Regions from separate parts of the Labrys okinawensis genome, predicted to be linked through region 2. Evidence: predicted binding sites of a transcription regulator. Region 2 holds the regulator's gene; each other region holds the start of a gene.
What was found. The regulator LexA, encoded in region 2, represses DNA repair genes until DNA is damaged. The targets are predictions, from matches to a motif close to TGTTCNNNNTGTGTTCNG.

Region 1 (4,856 bases), 2.2 Mb from region 2:
GTGTGCCGGGCAAGCCGGAACAAGGCGATGGTGGCCTGCACCGACAGTGCGGCCTGCATCTTCCATGATCCTGCTTTCACGGCTGCCCCGCAGCCGCCATCGCCCGGTCTCCTCAATCAACCCAGCCCGAAAGGGCGTGGGAACGAGAACGTTTGGCTGAAGGATTGGAATTGGCCATTTCACAACTCTCTGCCGCGAAACGCTCCGCTTCATCCAAGCCCGCGGGGAAGGAAGGCAAGCGAAGCAGCCTTCCCGGCGAGGGGCAGCGCACCGCCCCTCGCCAAAAGACCTCACGCCGCAGTCGCGCGAACCACTTCGCGGGCGGCATCGACGACTGCGTCGGCCGTGATGCCGAACTTGGCATAGACGTCGGCGATCTTTCCCGATTCGCCGAAGCCGTGCATGCCCACGAAACGCCCGTCGAAGCCGAGATAGCGCTCCCAGCCCAGTTCCACTGCCGCCTCGACGGCCACGCGCGCCTTCGTCTGGCCGAGCACGGAGCGCTTATAGGCAGCGTCCTGCTCCTCGAACAGCAGGCGGCAGGGCATGGAGACGACGGCGGTTGGAATGCCTTCCTGCTGCAGGATCTCGCGGGCTTTCACGGCGAGCTGCACCTCCGATCCGGTGCTGAAGAGGGTGAGCCTGCGCTCACCGTCGGCTTCCAGCAGGACATAGCCGCCCCGGGCGGACTTGTTCTCGCTGGAGGCGTCCTTTCGCAGCAGCGGCAGCGGCTGGCGGGAAAGCGCGATGAGTGCGGGACGCCGCGGCTGGTCGAGGATCAGCTCCCAGCACTCGGCCGTCTCGATCGCGTCGGCCGGGCGATAGACGCCCAGATTGGGTATCGCCCGCAACGCGGCCAGGTGCTCGACGGGCTGATGCGTGGGACCGTCCTCGCCGAGGCCGATGGAATCATGCGTCATGACGAAGATCGTGCGGATCTGCATCAGGGCAGAGAGGCGGATTGCGGGTCGGTTATAATCGGAGAAGCACATGAAGGTGCCGCCATAGGGGACGAGGCCGCCATGCAGCACGAGGCCGTTCATTGCCGCCCCCATGCCGTGCTCGCGAACCCCGTAATGGATGTAGGAGCCTTTGTACTCCCCGGGCTTTATCTCGACCTGGTTGTTGGCCTTGGTGTTGTTGGAGGGCGTCAGGTCGGCGGAGCCGCCGAGCAATTCGGGAATGGCGGCGAAGAGATGGTTCAGGACGGAGCCGCTCGCCTGGCGGCTGGCCAGATCCTTGCCACCCTCCACGAACTCCTTCTTGGCGTCGAGAATGGCCTGCTTCCAGTTGTCGGGCAGCTTGCCCGCGCTGCGGCGCTCGAACTCCTGGCGGATGCCGTCCGGTGCGTTCTTGACGCGTTCGGCCCAGGCCGTGCGCGCCGCCGAACCTTTGGAGCCCGTCTGCCGCCAGTCGTTGAGGAGATCCTCGGGAATGACGAAAGGCGGGGAATCCCAGTCCAGCCGCTGGCGCGCGCCGGCGATCTCGTCCTCGCCCGGCGCGTCGCTGTGGGCTTTCTGGGTGCCGGCCCGCGTCGGGAAGCCGAAGCCGATGATCGTCTTGCAGGCGATCATGGAAGGCTGGTCCGTTACGGACTGGGCGATCTTGATCGCCTCGCGGATAGCGTCGGTGTCATGGCCGTCGATCTCCTGAACATGCCAGCCGCTGGCACGGAAGCGTTCGACCTCGTTGTCGGACACGGAGAGACGGGTCGAGCCGTCGATGGTGATCGAATTATTGTCCCAGAAGGCAATGATCCGGCCGAGCTTGAGGTGGCCGGCGAGCGAGATCGCCTCCTGGCTGATGCCTTCCATGAGGCAGCCATCGCCCATGAAGACATAGGTGAAGTGGCTGACGAGATCGTCGCCGAACTCGGCATTCATGATGCGCTCGCCGAGCGCCATGCCGACGCTGTCCGCGATGCCCTGGCCGAGCGGCCCGGTGGTGAGCTCGATGCCCCCGGCGTGACGATATTCGGGATGGCCCGCCGTCTTGCTGCCGGCCTGGCGGAAGCGCTCGAGCTGGTCGATGGTCATATCCTGATAGCCCGTCAGGTAGAGCAGGCTGTAAAGCAGCATCGAGGCATGCCCGTTCGACAGGACGAAACGATCCCGGTCGACCCAATGCGGATCCGCCGCATCGAAGTTGAGGAACTCTCGGAAGAGCACGGTGGCAATGTCGGCCATGCCCATCGGCGCGCCTGGGTGGCCGCTCTTGGCCTTCTGCACGGCATCCATCGACAGGAAGCGGATGCAGTTCGCCAGCTTGCGCAGATGAGGATCCTTGGGCGCCGGCAGCGGAGCAGCGGTCGCCGGAATTGTTGGAGCCGGAGCGTTCATCGAACTAGTCCCTCTTCGTTATCCTGTTGAGATTACGCTATAAACTGTCGCGTCAGACGGGCGTCGGGGCGTGCAGACATATCGGTTGCCAAATCGGACCAAAACCAGCGGGATGACTATCGGCGGTCGGAGATGGCCAGCCCTTTTGACCGAACCTAGCGCGCCCTCGACTTGAGCCACAACAGATATTTCCCAACCTTCGACGAGGCCGCTCCCGAACCCCGGCGCGGGCTCCATGCGATCATCTGAATCACCGATCATTTCCCAGGCTGCTTGGGCACGTGCTGGCCGGCGCGCGGCAGGGCTGGCTGTTCCCCGTCCAGCGCGGAGCGATCTGGAAAAAGACTTGCTTTCCGCTTGCCCGTCGCACTAGAAAGATCGATGTTCTTGTTTTGTTCTTGATAGAGGGCGATATGAGCATGCTGGAGGATTTCATCGTCGAGGCGAAGGCCGCGGCTTACGTGAGTGATGGCGCGCCACAGGTCTCCTGCCGTCCGGGCTCCCGGGATATCGGATATGGCCGGGGGGACTGGCGCTATCTCGACAGTTATTTTGGCGGAGCCGATTTCCTCGGCCAGGAAATCGTCTGGCGCGAGAAGCAGCCGGTCTGGGCCATGAACTATTATGGCCATATCCTGGAGCCGCTGCTGATCGACGCTGGAGCAGCCGGCACGGTGGTGAAGAAAGCGCGCGCCGCGCTCTATGGCGAGGGACGTTTCCTCGGGGACTTCAGCTATGGTGTGGGCAAAAGGCGCTTCGAGAGCGCCAGTACCGGGCATACCGAGCGTTTCCTTGGCGTGGAGCGCATCTTCATAGGCGGGGTCGAGGCCTACCGTCTGCAATTCCACGGGGGCTTGATCCGGCCTTAGAGCGAGGGAGACAGGAAGTGCGAACATCTTCCCGGGACCGCGGACTTCCAGTCCGCCCCTGGAACCGTCACCATTTCGGGATCGAGCGAAACGGCTGGCAATGATGGACAGGTGGCCCTCACTCTGACGGGCGGATGTTCCAAGTGCGGACTGGAAGTCCGCGCTCCCAGAAATCCGCTCTCCCCGTCGCTCAGCCTTTCGAGAATGTCGCTGTCAGGCAGCAATCGGCCCTGCGCTGTCTCTAATGTCCCCCCGCATCACGCATTCGGAGTCGCAGGCAAATGGCAGTGTTTCCACAAAGGGCGAAGGTCGTCATCGTCGGGCTGGGGGGTATCGTCGGCGCGGCCGTCGCCCACCACCTGATCGAGCGGGGCTGGGACGATATCGTCGGCATCGACAAGTCGGGCATCCCGACCGATATCGGTTCCACCGCCCATGCCTCCGACTTCTGCTACACCACCAGCCACGACTTCCTGTCCTGCTGGACCACCCTCTATTCCATCGATTTCTACGAGAAGATGGGCCATTACGCTCGTGTGGGCGGGCTCGAGGTCGCACGTGTGGGCGACGACGGCCGCATGGACGAAATCAAGCGCAAGGTGGCTTCCGCCAAGGCCTTCGGTACACGCGCTCGCCTGATCGAGCCGGCCGAGATCAAGCAGAAGTTCCCGCTGATCGAGGAGAGCCTGGTGCAGGGCGGCCTGTGGGATCCGGATGCCGGCCTCGTCATTCCGCGCTCGCAAACGGTGGCCGGCAAGCTGGTCGACCAGGGCGAGTCCTCGGGCAAGCTCAAGGCTTTCGCCAATACGCCGGCGAGGTCACTCGTCATCGAGAACGGCCGCATCAAAGGCGTGGTCACCGATCGCGGCACCATCGAGGCCGACTATGTCGTGGTCTGCGCCGGCCTGTGGGGCCGCCTGATCGCCGAGATGGCGGGCGAAGATCTGCCGGTAATGCCGGTCGACCATCCGCTCACCTTCTTCGGGCCCTATAACGAGTTCGCCGGCACCGGCAAGGAGATCGGCTGGCCTCTGCTGCGCGACCAGGGCAACTCGGCCTATATGCGCGACACCGGCGATCCCACCACCGCCGAGGGCGGCCAGATCGAGTGGGGCTATTACGAGGAAACGCATCCGCGCCTCTGCCATCCGCGCGACATTCTCGAAAAGCACGAGGCGCGCCTCTCCCCCTCGCAGCGCGACCTCGACATGGAGCAGATCATGGCGCCGCTGGAGCGCGCCATGGAGCTGACGCCGATCCTCGGCGAACTCGGCTACAACGAGGGCCACTCCTTCAACGGCCTCCTGCAGGTCACCACCGACGGCGGCCCTTCCATCGGCGAGAGCCAGAAGGTGCGCGGCCTGTGGTATGCCGTCGCCATCTGGGTCAAGGACGCCCCAGGCATGGCCAAGCTGGTGACCGACTGGATGACGGACGGTCGCACGTCGATCGACCACAACCGCATCGATTATGCGCGCTTCTCCCCGCACATGCTGAAGGAAGACTTCATCAAAGGGCGCTGCGGCGAGGCGGCCCGCAAGATCTACAATCCGGCCGTGCATCCGCGCGAACCCTATGACACCGGCCGCAATGTGCGCCGCTCGCCCTTCTACGAGCGGGAAAAGGAACTCGGCGGCTACTTCATGGA
Region 2 (4,856 bases):
CCTCATCGCTGCCGCAAAGGACTGGTCGCTCGATGTGCTCTGCGAGATCCACAATCTCGAAGAACTGGAGCGCGCCCTGCCGCTCGATGTCAGCATGATCGGCATCAACAATCGCGACCTCAACGATTTCGTCACCCGGCTGGAGACGACGGAAACCCTGGCGCCGCTGGTGCCGAGCGACCGCCTGCTGGTGGGCGAGAGCGGCATCTTCACGCCTGATGACGTGGCGCGGCTGCGTGAAGTGGGCGTGAACACCTTCCTCGTCGGCGAGAGCCTGATGCGCCAGGCCGACGTCACCGCCGCCACGCGCGCCTTGCTGGCGCTGGGCGCGGCGGCATGAGCTCAGGCCTCACCCACCTCGATGCGTCGGGCGCGGCCAATATGGTCGACGTCTCACAGAAGGATGTGACGAGCCGGGTCGCCGTCGCCGAGGGCCGGGTCGTGATGCAAGCTTCCACGCTTGGCCTCGTGCTCTCTGGCGATGCCCGGAAGGGGGACGTACTTGCCACCGCCCGCATCGCCGGCATCATGGCGGCAAAGAGGACGCATGAGCTGATCCCCCTTTGCCATCCCCTGCTGCTCAGCAAGATCGCCGTCGAGATCGAGCCCGATGCGAACCTGCCCGGCCTCACGGTGCGGGCCACTGCCAAGGTCTCCGGCCAGACCGGGGTGGAGATGGAGGCGCTCACCGCGGTCTCCGTCGCCTGCCTCACCGTCTACGACATGGTAAAGGCCGTCGACCGCGGCATGCGCATCGAGGCCATTCGCCTGATTGAGAAGTCCGGAGGCAAATCCGGCGATTGGCACGCGGAGGACGCCCGATGAGCCTGCTACCGGTTGCCGACGCCCTGGTCAAGGTCGTCGCCAATGTCAAGACGCTGCCGACCGTTGAAGTACCTATTCAGGTGGCAAGAGGCCGGACCCTCGCCTCGACCATCACAGCGCTGCGTACCCAGCCCGGCTTCCATGCCTCGGCGATGGATGGCTATGCGGTGCGAGCCGAGGACGCCTCCGATGGCGCCACGCTGGACCTGATTGGCGAATCGGCGGCCGGCCACGGCTATGCGGGCCGAGTCGGCGAAAAGCAGGCGGTACGTATCTTCACGGGCGCGCCGGTTCCTGATGGTGCCGACGCAGTGGTAATCCAGGAAAATACCAGGCGGGACGGCAGCCGCGTCATCATCGCGAGCGGCGTCCGGCCGGGCGCCAATATCCGCAGCCGCGGGCTCGACTTCGCCGAGGGCACTGAGGCCCTGACCCCAGGCAGCGTGATCGGCCCGCGCGATATCGCCCTTGCCGCCGCTATGAACCACCCGCGCCTGCCGGTTCGGCGCAAGCCCAAAGTCGCCATCCTCGCCACCGGCGATGAGCTGGTGCTGCCGGGCGAAGCAGTCGGCCAGGACCAGATCGTTGCCTCCAACACCTTCGCCATCGCTGCCCTGGTGGAGGCCGAGGGCGGCGATGTGCTCGACCTCGGCATCGCCAGCGACGACTTTCCGGCCCTGGAAGCGGCGATCAAGCGCGCCCGCAATGAAAAGGCCGACATCCTCGTCACCATCGGTGGCGCTTCCGTAGGTGATCACGACCTCATCCAGACGGCTCTCACCCGCGAAGGCATGACGTTGGGTTTCTGGAAGATCGCCATGCGCCCCGGCAAACCATTGCTGCACGGACGGCTCGGCGGAATGCATATTCTCGGCCTGCCGGGCAATCCGGTCTCCTCGGTGGTGTGCAGCGTGCTCTTCCTGGTGCCCCTCCTGCGCACCCTGCTCGGCCGCGCCGAGACCAATCTTGCCCGCAGGAAAGCCGTGTTCGCCGCCTCTTGGCCGGCCAACGACCTGCGCGAGGATTATATCCGCGCCCGCTTCGTACTTGACGATGCTTCCGGCATCATCAAGGTAGCACCACTGGCGCCACAGGATTCGTCGCTGGTCAGCGTGCTGCAGCATGCGGACTGCCTCGTCATCCGCCCGCCCTTCGCTCCGGAAGCAAAGCCAGGCGATGTGTGCGAGATAATTGACTTGCGCGCTGCCGGTTATTGATCGTGCTTTAACGGGAACTTCATTCTTGCAGAACACAGTGTGAACATGTAGCAATGTTCTTGCTTTGTTTGCCAAATCATCGTGATTCGCAGGCTGCCATAACGGGATCGCCCATGCTGACCAAGAAACAACACGAATTGCTTCGGTTCATTCATGAGCGGTTGAAGGAACAGGGCGTGCCGCCCTCCTTCGACGAGATGAAGGAGGCGCTGGATTTGCGCTCCAAGTCTGGCATTCACCGGCTGATCATGGCGCTGGAAGAGCGCGGCTTCATCCGCCGCCTGCCCAACCGGGCGCGGGCGCTGGAAGTAGTCCGTCTGCCGGAATCGGCTGTGCCGGGCCTCTCGCTCGCGAGCTCGCAGCGCGGCTTCCGACCCAATGTCATCGAGGGCAACCTCGGCAAGGTACGCACCGTCCGCCCGGAGGCGGATGACGATGCCGCCCGCCCGGTCCTCATCCCGGTGATGGGCCGCATCGCGGCGGGTACACCGGTCTCGGCCATCCAGACCAAGAGCCACACCATCAGCGTGACGCCGGAAATGCTGTCCTCGGGCGAACATTTCGCCTTGGAAGTGCGCGGCGACTCGATGATCGAGGCCGGCATCTTCGACAATGACACGGTGCTGATCCGCCGCCAGGACTATGCCGACACCGGCGACATCGTGGTGGCCCTGATCGACGACGAGGAAGCTACGCTCAAACGCCTGCGCAAGCGCGGTGCCTCCATCGCACTGGAGGCCGCCAACCCGGCCTATGAAACCCGCATCTTCGGCCCGGACCGGGTGCGCATTCAGGGCAAGCTGGTCGGCCTGTTCCGCCGCTATTGACGGGAGCACGAACCTCCGGTCCGTTCTCCTGGCAATCAATCCACGGCGATCATCACATCCGAGGCCTTGATCACCGCATAGGCGGCCTGACCGGGCTTAAGCTTAAGGTCGTCGACCGCCTCGTTGGTGATCGAGGCGGTGACGATGGTGCCGTTGACATCGAGCTGGACATGCGAGGTTGTCTGGCCTTTCGTGACGCTCTTGATGATGCCCTTGATCTGGTTGCGCGCGCTGAGCTTCATGAGATGTCCTCCCGATTTGAGTGATGTTCAATCATCCCCATCCGGTGCAGCGGTGTCCACAGCCGAATCAGCATCGGGCGTCTGCGTCGATGCCGCCGGCGCAGGCACGGAGACCTTCGCCGCCCAGGCCGGCATCGGTGCCCAGGGCCGCGAAGACCCCAGATCACGGGCCGTAACCACTCGCCAACGTGTTTCGCCGCCCCTCTCGGTGGGACGGTCAGCGTAGAGTGCGACGGAGCCGGCGGCGAAGATAAGGTCGCGGTTGAGCACGATCCCCCTGCCCGCGCAGCTCGTGCCGAGAGCGACAGGGCCGGCCAGCACGCTGACATGCCCGCAATCTTCCTGCGCCGCGTTGAGAGTGTGGTCGAGCATGAAGATATCGCCACCCTCGATCGGCGCGGAGCAGCCTTCCTTGTCACACAGGCGTTGCTCGGCGAGGCTGGGATCGTCGGGTTTGCGTCGGTCGCCCATCGCCAGCAGCCATTGCTGCACGGCGAAATTGTCTGAGCGGTTGGCGAGCGAGGTGAGGGAATCGCCCTTGCGGACCAGGGCGGCATGGCCGTTGGCGCCGAAGATCGCGACCGGAGTCGGCGTAGTCGCGGCCGCGGCGATGCCGCCGAACAGGGGAACGAGCGTAAAGACCGCAAGCCGGCCGCGCATCAGGGTGAGCAGCACGAGAGTGAGTGAGAACAGGCATAGCGCAACGGACGAGAATTGCGGCAGGACGAGATCCGAGCCCGGCCATGTCGCGACATAGCGGGCCACCTGCATGAACAACCCGACCGACCAGCCCATGAGATGCCAGAAGAACGCCCCGTAGCCGAAAGGCTCGGCCAGCACGGCCAGCAACGCCAGCGGCATCATCAGGAAGGAGACGATCGGCGTGGCAACCAGGTTGGAGGCGAGCGACTGCATGGTCAGGCGGTGAAAGTGATAGGCGGAGAAGGGAGCGGTCGCGAGCGAAGCCACGAGCGTCGTCAGCATCATCGCCAGCAGGATGCCCAAGCCCGAAGCGATGCCGCGTTCCCAGAAGGTCGCGTATTTGGTCCGCTTGCGCTTGCCCCAGGCGTCATGCGCCGCCACCAGCATGGCGACGGCCGCGAAGGACATCTGGAAGCTCGGGCCGAGCAACTGCTCCGGCGTGGTGAGCAGCACGAAGCTGGCGGCGAGGGCCACATTGCGCCGCGTGATGGCGCTGCGCCCGAGCGCCACTGCCAGCAGCACGATGGCGGTCATCACGAAGGAGCGCACAGTCGCAACCTCTGCCCCCGAGAACAGTGTATAGGCCGCGGCAGGCGCCAGGGAGAGCATCGCGGCGATTTCCTTGGCGCCACGATAGAGCACGACGCGCCGGGAGAGCGCCAGCAGGGCGCGGATCAGGGCGAAGAGACCACCGGCGAACAGCGCCATGTGGAGGCCGGAAATCGAGACGACATGATAGAGGCCGGAGGCGCGCAAGGCGTCGTTGGCCTCGTTCGGGATTTCGCCGCGCTTTCCCGTGACCTGCGAGGCCGCGATCGCTCCGTTCTCGCCAGGAACCGCCTCGACGATACGCGCCGTCAGCCGGTTGCGCTGGGTGTCGATCCAGATATTGAAGGCTTCCGCATAGCCCGGCTCGATAGGTGCTGCCGCCGGCGCGATCTTGCCGGCGACGAAGCCCACAGCGCCAATCCCGTCGAAGAAGGCATCTCGGGCGAAATCGTAACCCCCCGGCAGGGCCGGCGGCGGAGGAGGACGCATCACGG
Region 3 (4,856 bases), 860 kb from region 2:
AGATCAGCCGGCTGCGCCTGATGTTCGAGAACGTCACCTTCGAGAGCGGCGGCGAGGTCTATTCGCCTGGCGACGAGCCGTGGCAGATCCTGCCCGCCAACGACGAGGTGGCGGCGGAGATCGAGACCCTGCTCAAGGACTACGAGCAGGTGGGCCGGCGTTATCTCGGTCAGCTCGATGCCTTCCACGAGGCCCTGGATGGCCGCGGGCCGAACCCTGTCACGGTCGCCGATGCCCGCCGCTCGCTGGAGCTGGCGACGGCCTTCTATCATTCGGCCGAGACCGGCAGGGATGTCGCCTTGCCGCTCGGGCCGGATCACCCGAAATATCGGGGCTGGCGGCCGGACGAGAAGGAAGCGGCGGAGTGAGTATGATCGGTTGGCCCACAGACGCCGAAGTGGAGTGGCGGTCTCCGACCGCCATTCCTGGAAACGAAACATCTGTCGAGAAGAAAGATGGCGGTCGGAGACCGCCACTCCACGTTTGCTTGGCATGTCGGCCGTAAGGTCGACCCGACCATTGTGAGGACGCGATGTCTACCAGCATCAGGCTCAACAAGGTGGTGAAGCGCTACGGAACGCTGGAGGTGGTGCACGGCATCGACCTTTCCATCGATCCCGGCGAGTTCACCGTCTTCGTCGGCCCTTCGGGGTGCGGCAAGTCCACCTTGCTGCGCATGATCGCCGGCCTCGAGCCGATTTCGGGCGGCGAATTGCTGATCGACGGCGAGCGCATGAACGAGGTGCCGGCCGCCAAGCGGGGCATCGCCATGGTGTTCCAGTCCTACGCGCTCTACCCGCATATGAGCGTCTACAAGAACCTCGCCTTCGGCCTGGAGACCGCCGGCTACAAGCGCGCCGAGATCGAGGAGCGCGTGCAGAAGGCGGCCAAGATCCTTAAAATCGACACCTATCTGCAGCGACGGCCTAAGGCTCTTTCCGGTGGCCAGCGCCAGCGCGTCGCCATTGGCCGCGCCATCGTGCGCGAGCCAAAGATCTTCCTGTTCGACGAGCCGCTTTCCAATCTCGACGCCGAACTGCGCGTGCAGATGCGCGTGGAGATCGCCAAACTTCACCAGGACCTCGGCAACACCATGATCTACGTCACCCATGACCAGGTCGAGGCGATGACCATGGCCGACAAGATCGTGGTGCTGCGCGACGGCAACATCATGCAGGTTGGAGCCCCGCTCGACCTCTACAACGCGCCGGCCAACCAGTTCGTAGCCGGCTTCATCGGCTCGCCCAAGATGAACTTCCTCACGGCGCGCCTCGCCGGAGCGGGCGACGCCATCGAGGTCGCCGGCCGCAATGTGCGCCTCAGCTCCCCGCTCCCCGGCGCCAGGTTGGGCGATTCGGTGACCTTCGGCGTGCGGCCGGAACACATCCAGGTCGGCGGCGAAGCGGGCCAGGCTCTGGGGGACGTGAAGATCAACCTCGTCGAGCATCTCGGTGGCGGCACCGTGCTCTACGCGACCACCGCAGGCGGCGAGAACCTCACGGTGGCGGCAGCCGGGCAACTGCGCGTGCATCACGGCGAGAGCGTACCGCTGCGCATCGATCCTGCGATCTGCCACGTGTTCGACAATCAGGGCGCGACGCTGACGCGGTAATACCTGGGACCGCAGGCGTCTCGCCTGCTCTTGGAAACAGCACGCTCGGTGGAAAGGAAGAAGCGGACGAGGACGTCCGCGGTCCCAGCCACTGCGCCTTCCTGACAAAAATTGCAGCACGGAAAGCCGCTGATCAGGACAAAGTCTTTGCTGGCGAAGCGCGGTGGCTGGGACCGCGGACGTCCTCGTCCGCTTTTTCCCATCCAACCAACGCGGCATTCCAACGGGCAGACAACATGTCCGCGCTCCCAGCCACAGCGTCTCACTCCGGCGGGAGGGTAATCCCCCCCGTGAACGCCCGCGCCCTGAGGGCATAGACAGCCAGCTTCTGCCCTTCCAGCAGCGACTTGCGCGGGGCCAGCACGGCTTGTTTGCGGCGGCTGGAACGTGACAGTTTCAGCGCCAGTTCGCGTCCCCTCGCCTGCCAGCCATAATCGTCGATCGCCCCGCGGAACAGCATCGCCACGGGCTTGCTGCGGCTTCGCTGCAGGCGCTGCATGGCGATAGCGGCTTCGCGGAACCAATCGGCTTCCAGGCGCACCCCCGGCGCCACCACCAGCACCCAATCGGACCGCGCCGCCTTGAGGCCGGCCTCCGCCTCTCCGTCCACAATCATGCAGCCCACCGCATCGGCCACCATGCGCGTGCCGTCCGACGAGCCGCCATCGGCCACCACCACCTCGCGCACGAAGCCATCGGCGGCAGCCGGAACGAGGGCGGCGAGCGTTTCGGCCAGGAGATATTCCTGGTCTTTGGCGGCGATGACGACACTGATCATGGAAGGATCGGAATTCGGTGAAAGCGACGATTTTCGAGGCGACCGCATATCACGCGCCATGCGAATTCGGCAGAGGTCCGGCCTACCGCTTTTGCGTAAATTATCGGCATTTTCGGCACCCTTGCATCAATGTTCTCTTTTTGTTCTAATGAGAACAGAGAGATTTGATTCGAGAATGCGGATTGCCGGAGGCTTCCATGGGCATGCCTATCATCAAGGACCCTCTTGTCTCGGCGATGCCGCTCGGTACCACCGTCGTCGACATCGACAAGCGGCGTGGCCGCGGCGCCGGCTCCAATGCCAGCGGCCGCTTCGAAGGCCTGTCTCGTTTCATCGAGGACGATGGCTGGAACTCGATCGAAGACCTGCCCGCCATCAAGACGCAGGTGCAGGACGAGCAGGCGCGCAAGATCATCACCTTCAATGATTCGCCCGACATCTCCTTCGACCGCTCGATCAACCCCTATCGTGGCTGCGAGCATGGCTGTGTCTATTGCTTCGCCCGGCCGACCCACGCGCATATGGGCCTCTCGCCCGGTCTCGACTTCGAGACCCGGCTGTTCGCCAAGCCCAATGCCGCGGCCCTCCTGGAGAAGGAATTGTCGGCCCGCAACTACGAGGTGCGCACCATCGCCATGGGAACGAATACCGATCCCTACCAGCCGATTGAGCGCGAGCGCCGCATCACGCGCTCCATTCTGGAGGTGTTGGACCGCGCCAGCCATCCACTCGGGATCGTCACCAAATCGGCGCTGATCACGCGCGACATCGACATTCTCGCGCGCATGGCCAAGCGCGATCTCGTCAAGGTCGCACTGTCGGTAACGACGCTGGACGCCAAGCTCGCCCGCTCGCTCGAACCCAGGGCGGCGACGCCCTCGCTGCGCCTCAAGGCGATGCGTCAGCTCGCCGATGCCGGCATTCCCGTCACCGTGATGGTGGCGCCCATCATCCCCAAGATCAACGATGCCGAGATCGAGCGCATCCTCGATTCAGCCCATGCAGCCGGCGCCCGCGAGGCTGGCTATGTCATGCTGCGCATGCCGTTCGAGGTGTCGGAGCTGATGCGCGGCTGGCTGGCGGAGCATCGGCCCGATGCATTGAAGCACGTCTTCTCGCTGATGAAATCAGCCCGGGATGGCAAGGATTACGATTCCCGGTGGGGCCTGCGCATGACCGGCACGGGGCCCTATGCCTGGACCATCGGCCGCCGCTTCGAGCTGGCGGCGGCAAGGCTCGGGATCAACGCCCGCCGGCTGAAGCTGCGCGCCGATCTCTTCACACGCCCGGTGCTGGTGGGAGAGCAGCTGGCGCTGTTTTGATATTTCCCGGGTGCGCGGACATCTTGTCCGCCTCTTTTCTTTCCCCGGCGTTTCGTTTCCAGGAAGGCGGACAAGATGTCCGCGCACCCGGGAACACTACCGTTTCGAGCCTCCGAACCAGCCCTGCTTGCCGGCGTGCTTCGCAGGCGTAGGGGTCGAGGGCTCGATCGCAGGGGCACCCGGCAGTTCGCTCACCGGCGTCAGTGTCGCCGAGGCCCAGAAGGCATTGCCCGAAAGGGCGTGCTCGGCAAGCTTGCGGTAGGTCGCCAGGCGCCGCTCGATGCGCTCGCCGATGTCGTATGCGGCAAGTTCGGCTGGCGTCGGATCGCGGCCGACTTCCTTGTGGAAGGCGAGCAGCCAGTCGCGCTTGTTCTGCATGGAGAGCGAATAGGCGAGCAGCCCAACGACGTCCTCCTCGTCCTGGACGAGCCGTTCGAAGACGTGGTCGTTCAAAAGGCCCGTCTTGGAGGCAGGAGGAACCTGAGTCGGAGCAACCTCGGCGGGCGGCTGATAATCGGAAGGCTCGGCGGCCATGGTTTCGTCCTCGCTCAGCTGTTCCTGCATCCAGACCTATCCCCGGCGATGTCAGCCGTTCTCTGGTTGAAAGACAATATTCCTGTGACTTGTCGAGACGAAGCCCCAGTCTGACATGGCCCGGACACAAAGCAAGTCACGAATTATGCGCGGGCGATTGCAGTTTGGGGCTGGAACACGTCCGGGGAATCTTCTAACGGCAGATCATGACAAAGATACTTCTTGCCGGCGTGGACGAAGCAGGCCGCGGCCCTCTCGCGGGTCCCGTATCGGCCGCCGCCGTGATCCTGGATCCGGACAATGTGCCGGAGGGACTGGCTGATTCGAAGGTGATCACGGCTGCCCGGCGCGAAGAACTCTATGTCGAGATCATGCGCAGCGCCCTCGCGGTCTCCGTGGCCTTTTCGAGCCCCGACCTGATCGAGCGCCTTAACATTCGCGGCGCCACGCTCGATGCCATGCGCCGGGCCGTGCGCGGCCTGTCGCTGCGTCCCACGACGGTGGAGATCGACGGCAAGGATGTGCCGCATGGCCTGAACCTGCCCGCCCGCGCCATTATCGACGGCGACGCCTTGGTGCCGGCGATCTCCGCCGCCTCCATCATCGCCAA
Region 4 (4,856 bases), 520 kb from region 2:
AACTACAGCTTCGCCAAGACGGAGGGCGAAGATCAGTCCAGTGTGAAGTTCTCTGCTGCCTGCAAGAGTTCCGGCACCTTCGATCCCAAGCTCTCCGTCTTCTCGAGCTACGAGACGGCCTGCCCCTCGGCTTCGGCGACCGTCAGCTCGCCACAGAGCGACGCCACAGTTTCCGTCGGTGCCATCACCTCCAAGATAACGGGCGTGGCCGGCAATGCGGGTAGCGTGACCATCTCCACCGCCGGCACGATGTCCGATTTCGTCGAAACCATCGTGGGCAAGGACAAGCCGCTCACCATCAAGGTCACGGCCAAGGCAGCGACCAGCGAGAGCACCGCCGAGAATTTCCAGGTCGGCACCGTGCTCGACATCATCGGCATTGCCGCCAAGGCCGGCGACAAGTCTGACATCGCCGCCCAGCAGGGCGACATCAAGCAGAAGCTGACGGCGGCGCTGCCTTTGTGGAACAATCTGTCCGGCAAGGTTACGCTGAACGGGGTCAATATCGACACCCCGATCGGTCCCATCGCTCTCGATTCGATCGAGGAGAATGTTGGCCTGACCGGTGCCGTGAAGCAGGCCTCCTACGGCCTTGGCATCAAATATGACGGGCTGAAGCTGCCTGATACGCCGGTCATCCCTGCCTGGGCCGGGCCTCTCGTTCCCGCTCAGGGTAATATCGACCTCAAGTTCGAGGGCGTCGACCTCGATGCCTTGGCGCGCCTTGCCATCCAGAACTTCGACGTTACCAAGGATCCGCCGATCCCGGACGAGGCGTCGGCCCAGGCTCTTCAGATCGTGATGGGCGGCCAGCCGCATGTGACGCTGTCGCCCTCGACCTTCTCGGCGCCGGCCGGTGCGCTGAGCGCCGAAGGTTCGATGAACGTGTTCCCGGACAAGAAGGGCAGCGTAACCATCTCGACCGCCGACCTCGACAAGCTTTCGGACGCGCTGGGCAAGGCCCAGGTGCCGAACATGCCGATGCTGGTTGCCTTCGCCAAGGGGCTTGCCAAGACCGCCGACGGCAAGGCCGTCTGGGCCATCGACTTCGATGGCGACACCAAGGCGGTCAGCGTCAATGGCCAGGTTCTCAATCCAGGCACGGCCCCCGGTGGTGACGACAACGGCAACGGGGACAATGGCGCCGGAGACGACAACAATAACAACAACGCCCAGTAAACATTGCTGGCGTCGCGCGAGAGGCGGGAGCGATCCCGCCTTTCCTATGTGCGGACCCAAGCGTTGATGAACGAAAAAGCCCCGGCGGATCCGCGATCCGCCGGGGCTTTTAATCGATTGGCGGTGGCGCCGGAGTTATTCGGCGTCGTTTTTCGTCTCGGCGGTCGGCGCTTCAGTCGTGGCGGGCTGCTGCTCGGCCGCACGCGCATTGTGGAGGGGGCGGATCGTCTGGAATGAAGCGCGCTCCTGCGCTGCCGGGCGTGCGGTGAGGCTGACGACGTCCCGGCGGATCGAGGCGATCAGCTCACGGATCGAGCCACTGTCGCCATCGGGGCGATATTCCTCACCAAGCACGTCAAGCTTGGCGCAGAGCTCCACGGCATTCTTGGCCGGCGCGCGGGAGATCGAATTGGCGATCGAACGCAGTTCGCTGATCAGTTCGTCGCGAAGGCTCTTCTGGTCATCGGCATCGATGATCGGGGAAGCGAGCATGCCGCGCAAAGCTGCGCGCCGCAAACCCAAAGCCGCCACCGTGTTGGCGCCATCGGTCGCTTCGCGCTGTTGTCCAAGTCCTGCCATATTGCTGCCCTCGTAAAAAGCTCTTCGTTTTGAGCGGTGCGCTCCCCTGCACGTCCAATGTGGCGAAAGCGCGATGGAGAGCCATATTCCTTCGCGGTGGAGCCCGCCTTGTTGGGCGGCTCAACCCCCAAAGGCAAGGCCTTATTGCCCCAAAATAGCACCTTCCCACATGATTCGTGCGTTCTCCACGATCTAAGGGCGTCCCTTGTGGATGGTTAGGCAGATGTTAAGGCCGGCGCTTGCTTTGTGCGAACAAATGTGGAACAAATGCCAGGGCTCTTGACGCTTTCTCCCCGCCATTTCTCTGGGGATAGCCGAGGGAGGAGGCGAACATGCCAGCGTTTCCTCTGCCGGGTCGTGATAGAGCAGAGCGAAGGATGCGTCCCTGTGGGGGACCGGTTGGCCTGCGCGCGGAAATGCGTTGCATGCTGTTGAGCGAAGGAAGGAAGCCTCGATGTCAGGCTCGGTGAACAAGGTTATTCTGGTTGGCAATCTCGGGCGCGACCCGGAAATCCGGCGGCTCAATTCCGGTGAGCCGGTGGTCAATCTGCGCATCGCCACGGCGGAGACTTGGCGCGACAAGGCCACGGGCGAGCGCAAGGAGCGCACCGAGTGGCATAATGTGGTGATCTTCAACGAAGGCCTTGCCCGTATTGCCGAGCAATATCTGAAGAAGGGCTCGAAGGTCTATATCGAGGGCCAGTTGCAGACCCGCAAATACAACGACGCTTCGGGCGCCGAGAAATATTCCACCGAGATCGTGCTGCAGCGCTATCGCGGCGAGATGACGCTTCTGGATGGACGAGGCGGCGGTGAAGGTGGCAGCGGCAGTTCCGGCGGCTACCAGGGCAATGATTTCGGCTCATCGAGCCCAATGGAGCGTCGCCCGGCGCCGGCCAGCGCGAGCAAATACACCTCCGCCGACATGGATGACGATATTCCGTTCTGACGTCCGTTTCCGCACATCGACCGGGTAGAACAAAGGGGCGGCCTCTTGGTCGCCCCTTTTGCTGTTCGCTCTGCGAGGGAGGGGGAGGCGGCCCCGGGGTTGACATAGATATGATCAGACCTATCCCACCACGACTGCCCGCACCCCGTCCACCATGAACTGCACCGCCAGCGCCGCCAGCACGATGCCGAGCAGGCGGGTGAGCACGACATTGCCGGTGACGCCGAGCAGCTTGTTGATGACGTCGGCAAGCTTGAAGGAAATGAAGCAGCACAGGGTCACGAAGCCGAGCACCAGGAAGAGCACGGCAAACTTCAACAGGTCGCCATGGGCCTGCGCCGACAGCAGCATCACGCCGGTGATGGCGCCGGGGCCGGCGATCAGCGGGATGGCGAGCGGGAACGCGGCGACGTTCGAGATGAAATCCTTGGTGATCGCGGTTTCGGCCGTCTCGCTCTTGCGGACTTGCGAGCGATCGAACACCATTTCGAAGGCGATCGCGAAGAGCAGGAGCCCGCCGGCGATGCGGAAGGCCGGCGTGGTGATGCCGAGCAGCCTGAGGAAGGGCTCACCCGCCACCGCGAAGAAGGCGAGCACGCCGAAGCCGATCACACTCGCGCGCAATCCCACCGAATGGCGCTGCGCCTTGGTCATGCCGCGCGTCACGCCCAGGAAGATCGGGCCTAGGCCCGGCGGGTCGACGACAACCAGCATGGTGGCGATGGCGGCAGAGAAGTAATCGAAAATCGTCATGGACCGTCTTTTGCCATTCCCTTTTGCCAGTGCCGCTCATTGACGCTTCGGGCCAGCCTGAATATGGCTGTGCCTTCCGCTTGTGGCCGGCGAAAGTCAATCGGTTCACGCATTGCCTCGAAGGCCTTGCCACAGGCAGCAGAAAATATCGGATCGAACATGTCAAATCTCTTCCCGGCCGAGCTCGTCGCGGCCGCCAATGTCTCCGCTGCCTGGCCGTTCGAGGAGGCGAGGAAGCTCGTCACTCGTCTGCAGAAGCGGGCGGGGGACAAAAAGGAGATCCTGTTCGAGACAGGCTATGGTCCCTCAGGCCTGCCGCATATCGGCACTTTCGGCGAGGTCGCCCGCACCTCTATGGTGCGTCATGCATTCGAGGTGCTGACCGAAGGCAAGGTGCCGACGCGCCTCGTCGCCTTTTCCGACGATATGGACGGGCTGCGCAAGGTGCCCGGCAATGTGCCGAACCAGGCGCTCCTGCAGGCCAATCTCGGCAAGCCCCTCACCAAGGTGCCAGATCCGTTCGGGGAGTATGAGAGCTTCGCGCATCACAACAATGCGATGCTGCGCCGCTTCCTCGACAGTTTCGGCTTCACGTACGAGTTTCTGTCCTCGACCACCTGCTACACCTCGGGCATGTTCGACGCGGCGCTGCTGCACATGCTGCGCAATATCGACAAGGTGATGGCGGTGATGCTGCCGAGCCTGCGTGAGGAGCGCGCCTCGACCTATTCGCCCTTCCTGCCTGTTCATCCGAAGACGGGCGTCGTGATGCAGGTGCCGGTCGAAGAGTCGCGGCCGGAGGCCGGAACCATCGTCTGGCGTGATCCCGATACGGGGGAGCGTTTCGAGACCCCCGTGACGGGCGGCCACTGCAAGCTGCAATGGAAGCCGGACTGGGCGATGCGCTGGTATGCGCTCGACGTCGATTACGAGATGGCCGGCAAGGATCTCATCGATTCCGTGAAGCTCTCCTCAGAGATTGTCCGCGCTCTCGGTGGCACGCCACCGGATGGCTTCAACTACGAGCTCTTCCTGGACGAACAGGGGCAGAAGATCTCGAAGACAAAGGGCAATGGACTGTCGATCGACGAGTGGCTGACCTATGCCTCTCCCGACAGCCTTGCTCTTTATATGTATCAGAAGCCCCGGGAGGCGAAGCGGCTCTACTTCGACGTCATTCCGCGTGCCGTGGACGAGTATCTGCAGTTCCTGGGCGGCTATGAACGGCAGGATTGGAAGAACCGCCTCGGCAACCCGGTCTGGCATATTCATGCGGGCCACCCGCCGGCACCGGAGACGGTGGGAGAGTCGAACCAGGGCACCTCGGTGACCTTCGCTCTCCTGCTCAATCTCGTGGCTGTGGCGAATGCCGAGTCGAAGGATGTGCTCTGGGCGT

Region 1: ACMDCR_RS28735 (DUF5680 domain-containing protein) is a predicted target of LexA. The motif match lies at 2,722-2,739, and genes of this name have one in related genera.
Region 3: ACMDCR_RS22855 (PA0069 family radical SAM protein) is a predicted target of LexA. The motif match lies at 2,521-2,538, and genes of this name have one in related genera.
Region 4: ssb (single-stranded DNA-binding protein) is a predicted target of LexA. The motif match lies at 2,007-2,024, and genes of this name have one in related genera.

The regions. Positions count from the first base shown of each region.
Region 1 covers NZ_CP178864.1:6,187,612-6,192,467, reverse strand. Annotated here, with positions in the region: gene tkt (transketolase) at 291-2,339, opposite strand; gene ACMDCR_RS28735 (DUF5680 domain-containing protein) at 2,753-3,208, shown strand; gene ACMDCR_RS28730 (GcvT family protein) at 3,490-4,856, shown strand, end outside.
Region 2 covers NZ_CP178864.1:4,007,174-4,012,029, forward strand. Annotated here, with positions in the region: gene trpC (indole-3-glycerol phosphate synthase TrpC) at 1-340, shown strand, start outside; gene moaC (cyclic pyranopterin monophosphate synthase MoaC) at 337-825, shown strand; gene glp (gephyrin-like molybdotransferase Glp) at 822-2,042, shown strand; gene lexA (transcriptional repressor LexA) at 2,156-2,869, shown strand; gene ACMDCR_RS18820 (TOBE domain-containing protein) at 2,905-3,111, opposite strand; gene ACMDCR_RS18825 (ComEC/Rec2 family competence protein) at 3,139-4,856, opposite strand, start outside.
Region 3 covers NZ_CP178864.1:4,865,657-4,870,512, forward strand. Annotated here, with positions in the region: gene ACMDCR_RS22840 (Gfo/Idh/MocA family protein) at 1-368, shown strand, start outside; gene ACMDCR_RS22845 (ABC transporter ATP-binding protein) at 533-1,612, shown strand; gene ACMDCR_RS22850 (glycosyltransferase) at 1,875-2,390, opposite strand; gene ACMDCR_RS22855 (PA0069 family radical SAM protein) at 2,627-3,712, shown strand; gene ACMDCR_RS22860 (hypothetical protein) at 3,809-4,276, opposite strand; gene ACMDCR_RS22865 (ribonuclease HII) at 4,453-4,856, shown strand, end outside.
Region 4 covers NZ_CP178864.1:3,484,343-3,489,198, forward strand. Annotated here, with positions in the region: gene ACMDCR_RS16300 (hypothetical protein) at 1-1,179, shown strand, start outside; gene ACMDCR_RS16305 (hypothetical protein) at 1,315-1,758, opposite strand; gene ssb (single-stranded DNA-binding protein) at 2,213-2,707, shown strand; gene ACMDCR_RS16315 (MarC family protein) at 2,828-3,460, opposite strand; gene ACMDCR_RS16320 (hypothetical protein) at 3,457-3,621, opposite strand; gene ACMDCR_RS16325 (lysine--tRNA ligase) at 3,620-4,856, shown strand, end outside.